DNA from 2 places in the Bradyrhizobium sp. PMVTL-01 genome. Region 1 is predicted to be linked to the other one. Evidence: predicted binding sites of a transcription regulator. Region 1 holds the regulator's gene; the other holds the start of a gene.

What was found. Region 1 encodes PhoB, which activates phosphate uptake and scavenging genes when phosphate is short. Its sites were predicted from a motif close to TGTCATNNANCTGTCAT; they were not measured.
Region 2: a site for PhoB is predicted at 2,630-2,646, ahead of ACRQ5Q_RS01880 (DUF2794 domain-containing protein). Genes of this name have one in related genera too.

What each region holds. Positions count from the first base shown of each region.
Region 1 is NZ_CP193982.1:8,206,957-8,212,281, reverse strand. It holds gene pstC (phosphate ABC transporter permease subunit PstC) at 1-382, shown strand, start outside; gene pstA (phosphate ABC transporter permease PstA) at 384-1,229, shown strand; gene pstB (phosphate ABC transporter ATP-binding protein PstB) at 1,226-2,044, shown strand; gene phoU (phosphate signaling complex protein PhoU) at 2,056-2,772, shown strand; gene phoB (phosphate regulon transcriptional regulator PhoB) at 2,795-3,502, shown strand; gene ACRQ5Q_RS39570 (GcrA family cell cycle regulator) at 3,610-4,122, opposite strand; gene ACRQ5Q_RS39565 (aspartate aminotransferase family protein) at 4,576-5,325, shown strand, end outside.
Region 2 is NZ_CP193982.1:393,667-398,991, reverse strand. It holds gene ltrA (group II intron reverse transcriptase/maturase) at 1-1,014, opposite strand, end outside; gene ACRQ5Q_RS01885 (GNAT family N-acetyltransferase) at 1,646-2,176, shown strand; gene ACRQ5Q_RS01880 (DUF2794 domain-containing protein) at 2,194-2,565, opposite strand; gene ACRQ5Q_RS01875 (DUF1223 domain-containing protein) at 3,202-3,978, opposite strand; gene acnA (aconitate hydratase AcnA) at 4,211-5,325, opposite strand, start outside.

The DNA of each region.
Region 1 (5,325 bases):
CGACGTGTTCAAGACCGTGCCGCCGGTGCTAAAGGAGGCCGCCTACGGCGTCGGCTGCACCACCTGGGAAGTCGTCCGCAGCGTGGTGATCCCCTACACCCGCGTCGGCATCATCGGCGGCGTCATGCTGGCGCTGGGCCGCGCGCTCGGCGAGACCATGGCGGTGACCTTCATCATCGGCAACTCGTTCCGGATCTCCTCGTCGATCTTCGCGCCCGGCACGACGATCTCGGCGGCGATCGCGTCCGAATTCGCCGAGAGCGACGGCCTGCACCAGTCCGGCCTGATACTGCTCGGCCTGCTCCTGTTCGTGCTGACGTTCTTCGTGCTCGCGGCCGCTCGGCTGATGCTGCTGCGTCTGGAAAAGAAGGCGGGGAAGTGAAATGAACCCGATCTACGCCCGCCGCCGCCGCAAGGACATCGTGATCCGCGGGCTCTGCATTGCCGCCGCCGCCTTCGGCGTCACCTGGCTTGCGCTGATCCTGATCACGCTGCTCTACAACGGTATTGCCGGTCTGAACCTGCAGATCTTCGTCGCGGACACACCGCCTCCGGGCTCGACCGAAGGCGGCCTGCGCAACGCCATCGTCGGCTCGATCATCATGACCGTGCTCGGCGTCGGCATCGGCGCGCCGCTGGGCCTGTTCGCCGGCACCTATCTCGCCGAGTACGGCCGCAACGACAAGCTGACCTCGGTGATCCGCTTCATCAACGACATCCTGCTCTCGGCGCCCTCGATCATCATCGGCCTGTTCATCTACGGTGCGGTGGTGGTGCCGATGCGCGGCTTCTCGGCGATTGCGGGCGCGCTCGCGCTCGCCGTGATCGTCATCCCGGTGGTGGTGCGCACGACCGAGGACATGCTGCTCCTGGTGCCGAACGCGCTGCGCGAGGCGGCAAGTGCGCTCGGCCTGCCGCGCTCGCTGGTGATCAAGCGCATCGCCTATCGTGCGGCCCGCTCGGGTCTCATCACCGGCGTGCTGCTCGCCACCGCCCGCGTCGCCGGCGAGACCGCGCCGCTGCTCTTCACCGCGCTGTCGAACCAGTTCTTCAGCCTCAGCCTGAACAAGACGATGGCGAACCTGCCGGTCACCATCAACAACTTCGTGCAGAGCCCCTACGCCTACTGGAAGCAGCTCGCCTGGAGCGGCGCGCTGCTGATCACGCTCACCGTGCTTGCCCTGAACATTGGCGCGCGCATCCTCGGCGCCGAGAGGACTGCAAAATGACCGATCTTTCCGTATCCGTGAGTTCCAACGCGCATCTGGCCTCGCAGCCGATGCCGGAAGCGCCCGCCAAGGTGACGGTGCGCAACCTCAACTTCTATTACGGCGACCACCACGCGCTGAAGAACATCAATTTGACGCTCGGCACCAACCGCGTCACGGCGTTCATCGGCCCGTCGGGCTGCGGCAAGTCGACCCTGCTGCGCATCTTCAACCGGATGTACGACCTCTATCCAGGCCAGCGCGCCACCGGTCAGCTGATGCTCGACCAGACCAACATCCTCGATCCCAAGCTGGACCTGAACCTGCTGCGCGCCCGGGTGGGCATGGTGTTCCAGAAGCCGACGCCGTTCCCGATGACGATCTACGAGAACATCGCCTTCGGCATCCGCCTCTATGAGAAGATCTCGAAGTCCGAGATGGACGACCGGGTCGAGAAGGCGCTGCGCGGCGGCGCGCTGTGGAACGAGGTCAAGGACAAGCTCAACGCCTCGGGCCTGTCGCTCTCCGGCGGCCAGCAGCAGCGCCTCTGCATCGCCCGCACCGTCGCGGTCCGCCCTGAAGTGATTTTGTTCGACGAGCCCTGCTCGGCGCTCGACCCGATCTCGACCGCCAAGGTCGAGGAGCTGATCCAGGAATTGTCCGAGAACTACACGATCGCGATCGTTACCCACAACATGCAGCAGGCGGCGCGCGTCTCCGACAAGACCGCCTTCATGTATCTCGGCGAGCTGATCGAGTTCGACGACACCAGCAAGATCTTCACGTCGCCGAGCGATCGGCGCACGCAGGATTACATCACCGGCCGGTTCGGCTGAGGAGACGGGACATGGGTTCTGAACATACCGCAAAGGCCTTCGACACCGACCTCCAGGAGCTCACTCGGCTCGTCGCCGAGATGGGCGGTATCGCCGAGCGCATGATCGTCGATTCCGTCGACGCGCTGATCCGCCGCGACGTCGCGCTCGGCCAGCGCGTCGTCACCACCGATGCCGAGCTCGACGCGCTGCAGAAGAAGATCGAGGAGCGCGCCGTGCTCACGATCGCCCGCCGCCAGCCGATGGCGGTGGACCTGCGCGAGATCGTCGGCGCCATGCGCGTTGCGACCGACCTCGAGCGCATCGGCGACCTCGCCAAGAACATGGGCAAGCGCGTCGCCGCGCTCGATGCCGACTTCCATCCGCTCAAACTGTTCCGCGGCCTGGAGCACATGACCGACCTCGTGCAGCAGCAGGTCAAGTCGGTGCTGGACGCCTATGCCGCGCACGATCTGCCGGCGGCGATGGCGGTGTGGAAGGGCGACGAGGAAGTCGACGCCATCTGCACCTCGCTGTTCCGCGAACTCCTCACCTACATGATGGAGGATCCGCGCAACATCTCGTTCTGCATCCATCTGATGTTCTGTGCCAAGAACATCGAGCGGATCGGCGACCACGCCACCAACATCGCCGAGACCGTGTTCTACATGATCGAGGGTCAGGCCATCACCGACAAGCGGCCGAAGGGCGACATGACGACCTTCGCCACGACGGTCCCGAATACCTGAAGACTCAAGGAGCGACGAGCCGATGGGCGCACGCATCATGGTGGTTGAGGACGAGGAAGCTCTCACCGAGCTTCTCCGCTACAACCTCGAAGGCGACGGCTATGACGTCGAGACGGTGATGCGCGGCGACGATGCCGACACCCGCCTCAAGGAGCACATCCCCGACCTGATCGTGCTCGACTGGATGCTGCCGGGGCTCTCCGGCATCGAGCTGTGCCGGAGGCTGCGCACCCGTCCCGAGACCAAGCAGCTACCGATCATCATGCTCACCGCGCGTGGCGAGGAGAGCGAGCGGGTGCGGGGGCTTGCGACCGGCGCCGACGACTACATCGTCAAGCCGTTCTCGGTGCCCGAGCTGCTGGCGCGGGTGAAGGGCCTGTTGCGGCGCGCCAGCCCCGAGCGGCTCGCCACCGTGCTCGCCTATGGCGACATCGAGCTCGACCGCGAGAAGCGCCGCGTCGCGCGCTCGGGCCGGCCGATCGATCTCGGTCCGACCGAGTATCGCCTGCTCGAGTTCTTCCTCGAGCATCCCGGTCGCGTGTTCTCGCGCGAGCAGCTGCTCGACAGTGTCTGGGGCCGCGACATCTACATCGACGAGCGCACCGTCGACGTCCATATCGGCCGCCTGCGCAAGCTGCTCAATCTCGGCCGCGAGCAGGACCCGATCCGCACCGTCCGCGGCGCCGGCTACGCGCTCGACGATCGCTTTGCGAAGGCCGAGCAGACCTGAGAGCGGCTTCGAGCAAGCCAAACAAAAAGCGCGCCACGTGGCGCGCTTGTTTATGTCTCGGTTGTCGTCCCGGCCTCACGTCGGGACGAGGTAGTTTAAAGCCGTGCTCAGCGCGTGCCGGGCTTTGCCGGCGCGCGACGGCGGTCGGCCGCGGGCTGATACGCGACGCGCGAATGCTGGGCGCAGTAGGGCAGGCCGGAGAGCGCCTTGCCGCCGCAGAAGAAGAAATCCGGGCTCGAGGGATCGCCGACCGGCCAGTGGCAGGTCGCCTCGTTCAACTCGAGCAGCGACAGCCGCTGGCTCATCGGCACCACGTTGTCGTAGGTCACAGGCTCTGCCTCGACCTCGACCTCGAAGGCCTGCGCCAGCGCGGTGTTGCCGCGCGCAATCGGGCGGCTGACCCGCATCATGTGCTGAGCCGGGCGCGCCTTGCGCGGCCGGGGAGCTGCCGATGAGGGGCTCTTGGCGCGGCCCGACAGGCCGAGCCTGTGCACCTTGCCGATCACGGCATTACGGGTCACGTTGCCGAGCTCGGCTGCGATCTGGCTGGCCGACAATCCGGCCTCCCAGAGCTTTTTCAGCTGCTCGACGCGATCGTCGGACCAGGTCAAAACCGTCATTGCACCCTTTCCCTCGCCGTGCGGCTGCCGTCCTGGCGCCTCGCGGCGAATGCCTAAGCCTCGAAAAACCCGTGCCGCCAGAATCCCTTAAGGCTCGCCGGGCGTAACCAGAACGCCCGAACGTTTACGCCGGTACATGAGGACTTAGAGGATCAGAACTGCTGCACGAGATGTCGTATCTGACAAGCCAAACGCTACAATATGGCGTGACTCACGCGCAAGAGTCAGCCGACTCGCTTCCACATGTTCCGTGGCAAAAACCCCGCAAATCCGGCACCGCAAGACTACGGATTCAGCGTTTCCCGGGGCTTTCAGGCGGCATTGACACCCGTTCTACCCGGCATAAGATAGTGCCACGTGCCGCCCTTAAAAGGCGGCACGTTTCGTTTTCCGGGCCGGTTGATGGTGCGCTGCGTGAGCGCTTCAGGCCGTCCGCAACATCAAGTGATCGTCATGACTGACAGCGCCGCGCCGCATTTGCTCCCCGTTTTCGCCAGGGCCAACCTCGGTTTCGAGCGCGGCGAAGGCTGCTGGCTGATCGCGACCAATGGCGAGCGCTATCTCGATTTCACCTCGGGCGTCGCCGTCAACGCGCTCGGCCATGCCCATCCCGCGCTGGTCAAGGCGTTGCAGGAGCAGGCGACCAAGCTCTGGCACATGTCGAACCTGTTCCAGAGCCCGGACGGCGAGAAACTCGCGGCGCGTCTGTGCCAGGAAAGCTTCGCGGACTTCGTGTTCTTCTGCAATTCCGGCGCCGAAGCGCTGGAAGGCGTGATCAAGCTGGTCCGCCATCATCACTTCTCCAAGGGCCATGCGGAGCGCTACCGCATCATCACCTTCGAGGGCGCCTTCCACGGCCGCACGCTGGCGACGCTCGCTGCGACGGGATCTGCAAAATATCTTGAAGGGTTCGGCCCGCCGATGGACGGCTTCGACCAGGTCCCGCATGGTGACATCGAAGCCGTCAAGAAGGCGATCGGTCCGCAGACCGCCGGCATCCTGCTCGAGCCGATCCAGGGTGAGGGCGGCGTGCGATCGTCGACGCCCGCCTTCCTCAAGGCGCTGCGTCAGCTCTGCGACGAGAAGGGCCTGCTGCTCGCCTTCGACGAGGTGCAGACCGGCATGGGTCGCACCGGAGATCTGTTCGCGCATCGGCGCACCGGCGTCACACCTGACGTGATGTCGCTCGCCAAGGCGCTCGGC
Region 2 (5,325 bases), 690 kb from region 1:
CCGCATGCGGTCTTTGCGAGACTTGCGCCTGATCTGGAACTTGCCTTGCTTGGATCGGCTGCAGATGAAGGTGAAGCCGAGGAAGTTGAAGGTCTCCGGCTTGCCGAGCCCGCGCCGCCTGCGGTTGTCCTCCGCATGACGTCCGAACTCGATCAGCCGGGTTTTCTCAGGGTGCAGTGACAGCGCGAACTCCTGCAGCCGTTTGCGCAATTCTTCGAGGAAGTGCCGGGCCTCATTCTCATGCTCGAAGCCGACGATGAAGTCGTCAGCGTAGCGCACGATGATCATGTCACCCGCGGCCTCGCGCCGTCTGAAGCGTTCGGCCCACAGATCGAGGGCATAGTGCAGGTAGATGTTGGCAAGCAGCGGCGAGATCACCGCCCCTTGTGCCGTCCCCTGTTCGCTGACCCTGACCGTTCCTTCTTCGAGAACACCCGCCTTGAGCCATTTGCGGATCAGACGGATGATACGCTGGTCGCCGGTCCGATGTTCGACGAAGCGGATGAGCCATTCCTGGTCCACCATGTCGAAGAACGAGCGGATATCGGCGTCAACAATGAAGTTCACCCGCCGGCTCTCGATTCCGACCAGCAGCGCATCCATCGCATCGTGCGCGCTGCGCCCGGGCCGGAACCCATACGAGAACCCGAGGAAGTCCTCCTCGTAGATCGCGTTGAGCACCGTAGCGGTTGCCCGCTGAACGATCTTGTCCTCGAGGGACGCAATCGCCAGCGGTCGCTGCCGCCCATCCTGCTTCGGGATATGGACCCGCCGCGACGGCTGCGGCCGGTACGCTCCCCGGTGAACACGAGCATGCAGGTCCTCAAGATTGGCCTTGAGGTCTTGCTCGTAGTCCCGCCACATCATTCCGTCCACACCCGGCGCGGCATGCTTCTTCAGCGCGAAGAACTCCGCCTCGAGCAGTTCAGGCGTGATGTGGTGAAGCAGCGCAGTGAACCTCTCCTTCTTCCTTTCCCTTGCAGTTCGCCGTATGCGTTCCAACGCCTGTGTCACGCTTGTCCGGCTCGGCGTCCGGGGCGTGCTTTGCTGGTCCGCATTCCCCTTGGTCGCGGCCCTTCGCTCCACCAACTCCTCCGCGGATCGCTCCGCTTCGTTCGCAGGCTTCGACGCTACTACGGCCGCGTCCGACTTCCCGCATCCGTTCGTCATCGGCTTTGGCTCCTCGCCTTCCCGATGCGGACCTTGGGGGCATGTTGCCATCGGTCAGATGCGGGACCTCCCAGGTTCCGACGCGGTCCTTTGCTGCGTGATGGGGTCTTCGACCACGGCAGAGCGTCAGCGCCTCGCATAACGGCGCCGCACATGTTGCCTTCGACGTTGCTTACCGGCTCGGCCTCTGCGAGTTTCTGTCTTTCGCGGCTCAATAGCCCACCCCACAGCATCGTTGTGTACGCTTCGCAGCCGCCGTTGCCGACGGCCACGCAACACTCACTACCGGGCGCTCGCTACCGCTTACCCGGACCGGACTTCCACCGGTTGGACCACGCCAGCTTGCCTGGCGCACAAGCAATCCAGAGTCTCTCCGCGGATGCATTTCCGGATTGCTTCGCTGCGCTCGCAATGACGAGTTGGAGGCACTGTTGCCCCTTCCAGCAGTCGGACGAAGGCTCTATCCTCCCGCCCCATGTCCGCACCTGAAATCAGGCCCACGACCGAGGCCGACCTCCCCGCCATCACCGCCATCTACCAGCAGGCCGTCCGCGAGGGCACGGCGACGTTCGAGCTGGACCCGCCCGACCTTGCCGAGATGACGCGCCGTTACCGCGCACTGGTCGATGGCGGCTATCCCTATTTCGTCGCGATCCTCGACGGGCGCGTGGCCGGCTATGCCTATGCCGGCGCCTACCGGCCACGGCCGGCCTATCGCTTCACCGTGGAGAACTCGATCTATCTCGATCCCTCCTTCCACCGCCGTGGCGTCGGGTCAAAGCTGCTGGAGCGGCTGATCACCGAATGCGAGGCGCGCGGTTTCCGCCAGATGATCGCGGTGATCGGCGATTCCGCCAATGCGGGCTCGATCGGCGTGCACACCAGGGGCGGCTTCAAGATGATCGGCACGCATCCCAATGTCGGGCTGAAATTCGGGCGCTGGCTGGACACCGTGATGATGCAGCGCGACCTCGGCGAGGGCGCGAAGACGGTGCCGGGGAAGTAGGGTAGTCCCGTAGGCCGCTACACCACCGCCAGCTTGCGATCGATCACCAGCAGCACGCGCTCGAGCTCGTGGCCGCGGCGCAGGATCAGGCCCGTGGCCGAGATCACGCTGTACATGCCCTGCTTGCGCGCCAGGCGCGGGTCCTTCTCGATGCGATAGATCGGCACTTCCGAGGCGCGGCGATAGACCGAGAACACCGCGCGATCCCTGAGGAAGTCGATGGCGTAGTCGCGCCACTCGCCGTCGGCAACCATGCGGCCATAGAGATTGAGAATACGATGCAGCTCGAGTCGGTTGAAGGTCACCCGGCTCGACTGCGCGTTCGCAGCGGCGGGACGCGCCGCCGCACGCTGCCCGCTCGGATCGGCATCCTCCGGCATCAGGCTCATGGGAGCGCCTCCTCCTCGCACAACATGACCACGTCCGCGAAAATCGTCCCCGGAACCGCGGATCATGACAGTTGCATGATCGCGCCAACCGCTGTCCTTCGCAAGGGCTCTCGATGGAACTCGGGGACAAAATCCGAAGAGTTTCCAGAGGGTTTCGGGGCTCAACCGGCGGAATTGCACCACACGCAGGAGTGGAACTCCGTCGGGACGAACCGTCACGGGATCGTGCGCAAGAATCTTAGTCTCGCCGCTTTTCCGCCCAGCGCCCGCCGCCCTGCATTGCGAAAAGGCTGATGTGCGTTGACCCGGTCCTTTCGGTTCCGGATTCCTCAGCCCCCAGCCCCCCGGGGTCGAACAGGATCGGGTCTGTACGCGCGACAAGGAGGGCCAACGCAAGTTGGTCCTTTTTTGTTTGTGTCGGGATGTTTGCGGCTCGCCCCCTCTCTCCAGACATCAGCGGAAAGACTCTCCCCCCTCATCCTGAGGAGCCGCGCCATTCGCGCGGCGTCTCGAAGGATCGAGGCCCCCCGCTGCATCAGCGCCGCCCTTCATGGTTTGAGACGCGCGCAAGGGCGCGCTCCTCACCATGAGGAGCGAACGAGTGCGACGCTCGAGAACGAGAGAGAGGAATTCGAATCAGTGCAGCGACGTGTACGCCGCGCCGAGCATCGGGCCCGGCCTTTCGCGGCTGCCGTCCTGGACGTAGACCACCGCGCCGTCGACGCCGTCACGCGTGAGGTTCTCGATCGGCACGGTCCAGCTTTCCGGACGGCCGTTCCAGTCGCCTACCTTGAGCAGGTTGCGCACCACGTTGTGGTAGGTGATCTGCTGCCCGCGATTTTCGCCGCGGCTGATCGCGATCGGCACCGACTTGGAGATCGAGCAGATCCAGACCTCGCCGTGCGAGACCGCCGGCTCCTTGCTTTCGGCTACCGACACGTTGATCTGCTTGCCCGCGAGCGACATCGTAACCGGAACGCTCATCACGCCGGAGCCCTTTTCGGACTTGCCGATCGCGCTCTCGATGCCGGCGCGATCGCTGCCGATGACATGCGTGGAGCCGTTGACGACGACCTGCGGCGTGTAGACCTCGCGGTCACCGCGCATGCGTGAATAGGCTCGCTGCCGCGCAGAGAAACGCGAATCGGCCAGCGTGTCCTTCCAGCCGAGATAGTCCCAATAATCGATCGGCATGCTCAGCGCGATGATCGAGGGGTCGCTGGAGAGATCGCCGATGATCTTGTCCGCGGGCGGGCAGGACGAGCAGCCCTGCGAGGTAAACAATTCGACGACGGCGCGCGGATCGGCGTGAGCGGGACGGATGACGGCGACGATCGCACAGATACCGAGTGCTCCCGACCAGAGGGCACCGGACCAACGTGAAATCAGATGAGAAGCCGTCATTGTTGTCATGTCGAACGCCGCACACCAAAGCTCGTGGGAGGGGGAATCTTATCGAATGATGGTCACCGTAGTCTTACGGGCGCGACCTGCTCAACCACCCAGGAAACCGTGCCGAGCCGATTTTCCGCCGGATGGGCCCATCCAAAGCATGCCGCAAACGCGCGAAGGCGGCCTTGTGATAGGCCGCCTTCGTTTAACCTTCTACTCACGTCGCAGTGAGCCACCGTTCACAAATTCGCGCTTAAGCCGCGAGCTTGCGCAGCACGTAGTGCAGGATGCCGCCGTTCCGGTAATAGTCGAGCTCGTCCAGCGTATCGATGCGGCAGAGCAGCGAAACGCGCTGCAACGAACCGTCTCCGGAGACGATTTCCGCCGTCAGCTTCTGGCGCGGCTTGAGGTCGCCGACGAGGCCGCGCAGCGTGACCTTCTCGTCGCCCTTCAGGCCGAGCGACTGCCAGGAGGTGCCTTCCTCGAAGGTCAGCGGCAGCACGCCCATGCCGACCAGGTTGGAGCGATGGATGCGCTCGAAGCTCTGGCAGATCACGGCGCGGACGCCGAGCAGACGGGTGCCCTTCGCGGCCCAGTCGCGCGAGGAGCCGTTGCCGTATTCGGCGCCGGCGAACACCACCAGCGGCACCTGCTCCTGCTGGTACTTCATCGCGGCGTCGTAGATCGACATCTGCTCGCCGTCGGGCCAGTGCTTGGTGAGACCGCCCTCGGGGATATTTCCATCCGCACCCTTGAGCATGAAGTTCTTGATGCGGATGTTGGCGAAGGTGCCGCGCATCATGACTTCATGGTTGCCGCGACGCGTGCCGTACTGGTTGAAGTCGGCCGGACGCACCTGGTGCTCGCTGAGATATTTGCCCGCGGGCGAGGTGAGCTTGATCGAACCGGCCGGCGAGATGTGGTCGGTGGTGATCTTGTCGCCGAACAGGGCAAGGATGCGCGCCTCGACGATGTCGGTGACCGGCTCCGGCTCCTTCTTCATGCCTTCGAAATAGGGCGGGTTCTGCACGTAGGTCGAAGACATGTTCCAGCGATAGGTCTCGCTCTCGACCGTCTTGATCTTGCGCCAGTTGGCGTCGCCCTTGAACACGTCGGCATACTTCTTCTTGAAGATCGCCGAGGTCACGAACTTCTTCATGAAGGCGTTGATCTCCTTCGTGGTCGGCCAGATGTCCTTCAGGTACACCGGCTTGCCGTCCTTGCCTTCGCCGATCGGCTCGACGGCGAGGTTCTTGGTGACGCTGCCGGCGAGCGCGTGGGCGACGACCAGCGGCGGCGAGGCCAGATAGTTCGCCTGCACGTCCGGCGAGACGCGGCCTTCGAAGTTGCGGTTACCGGAGAGCACGG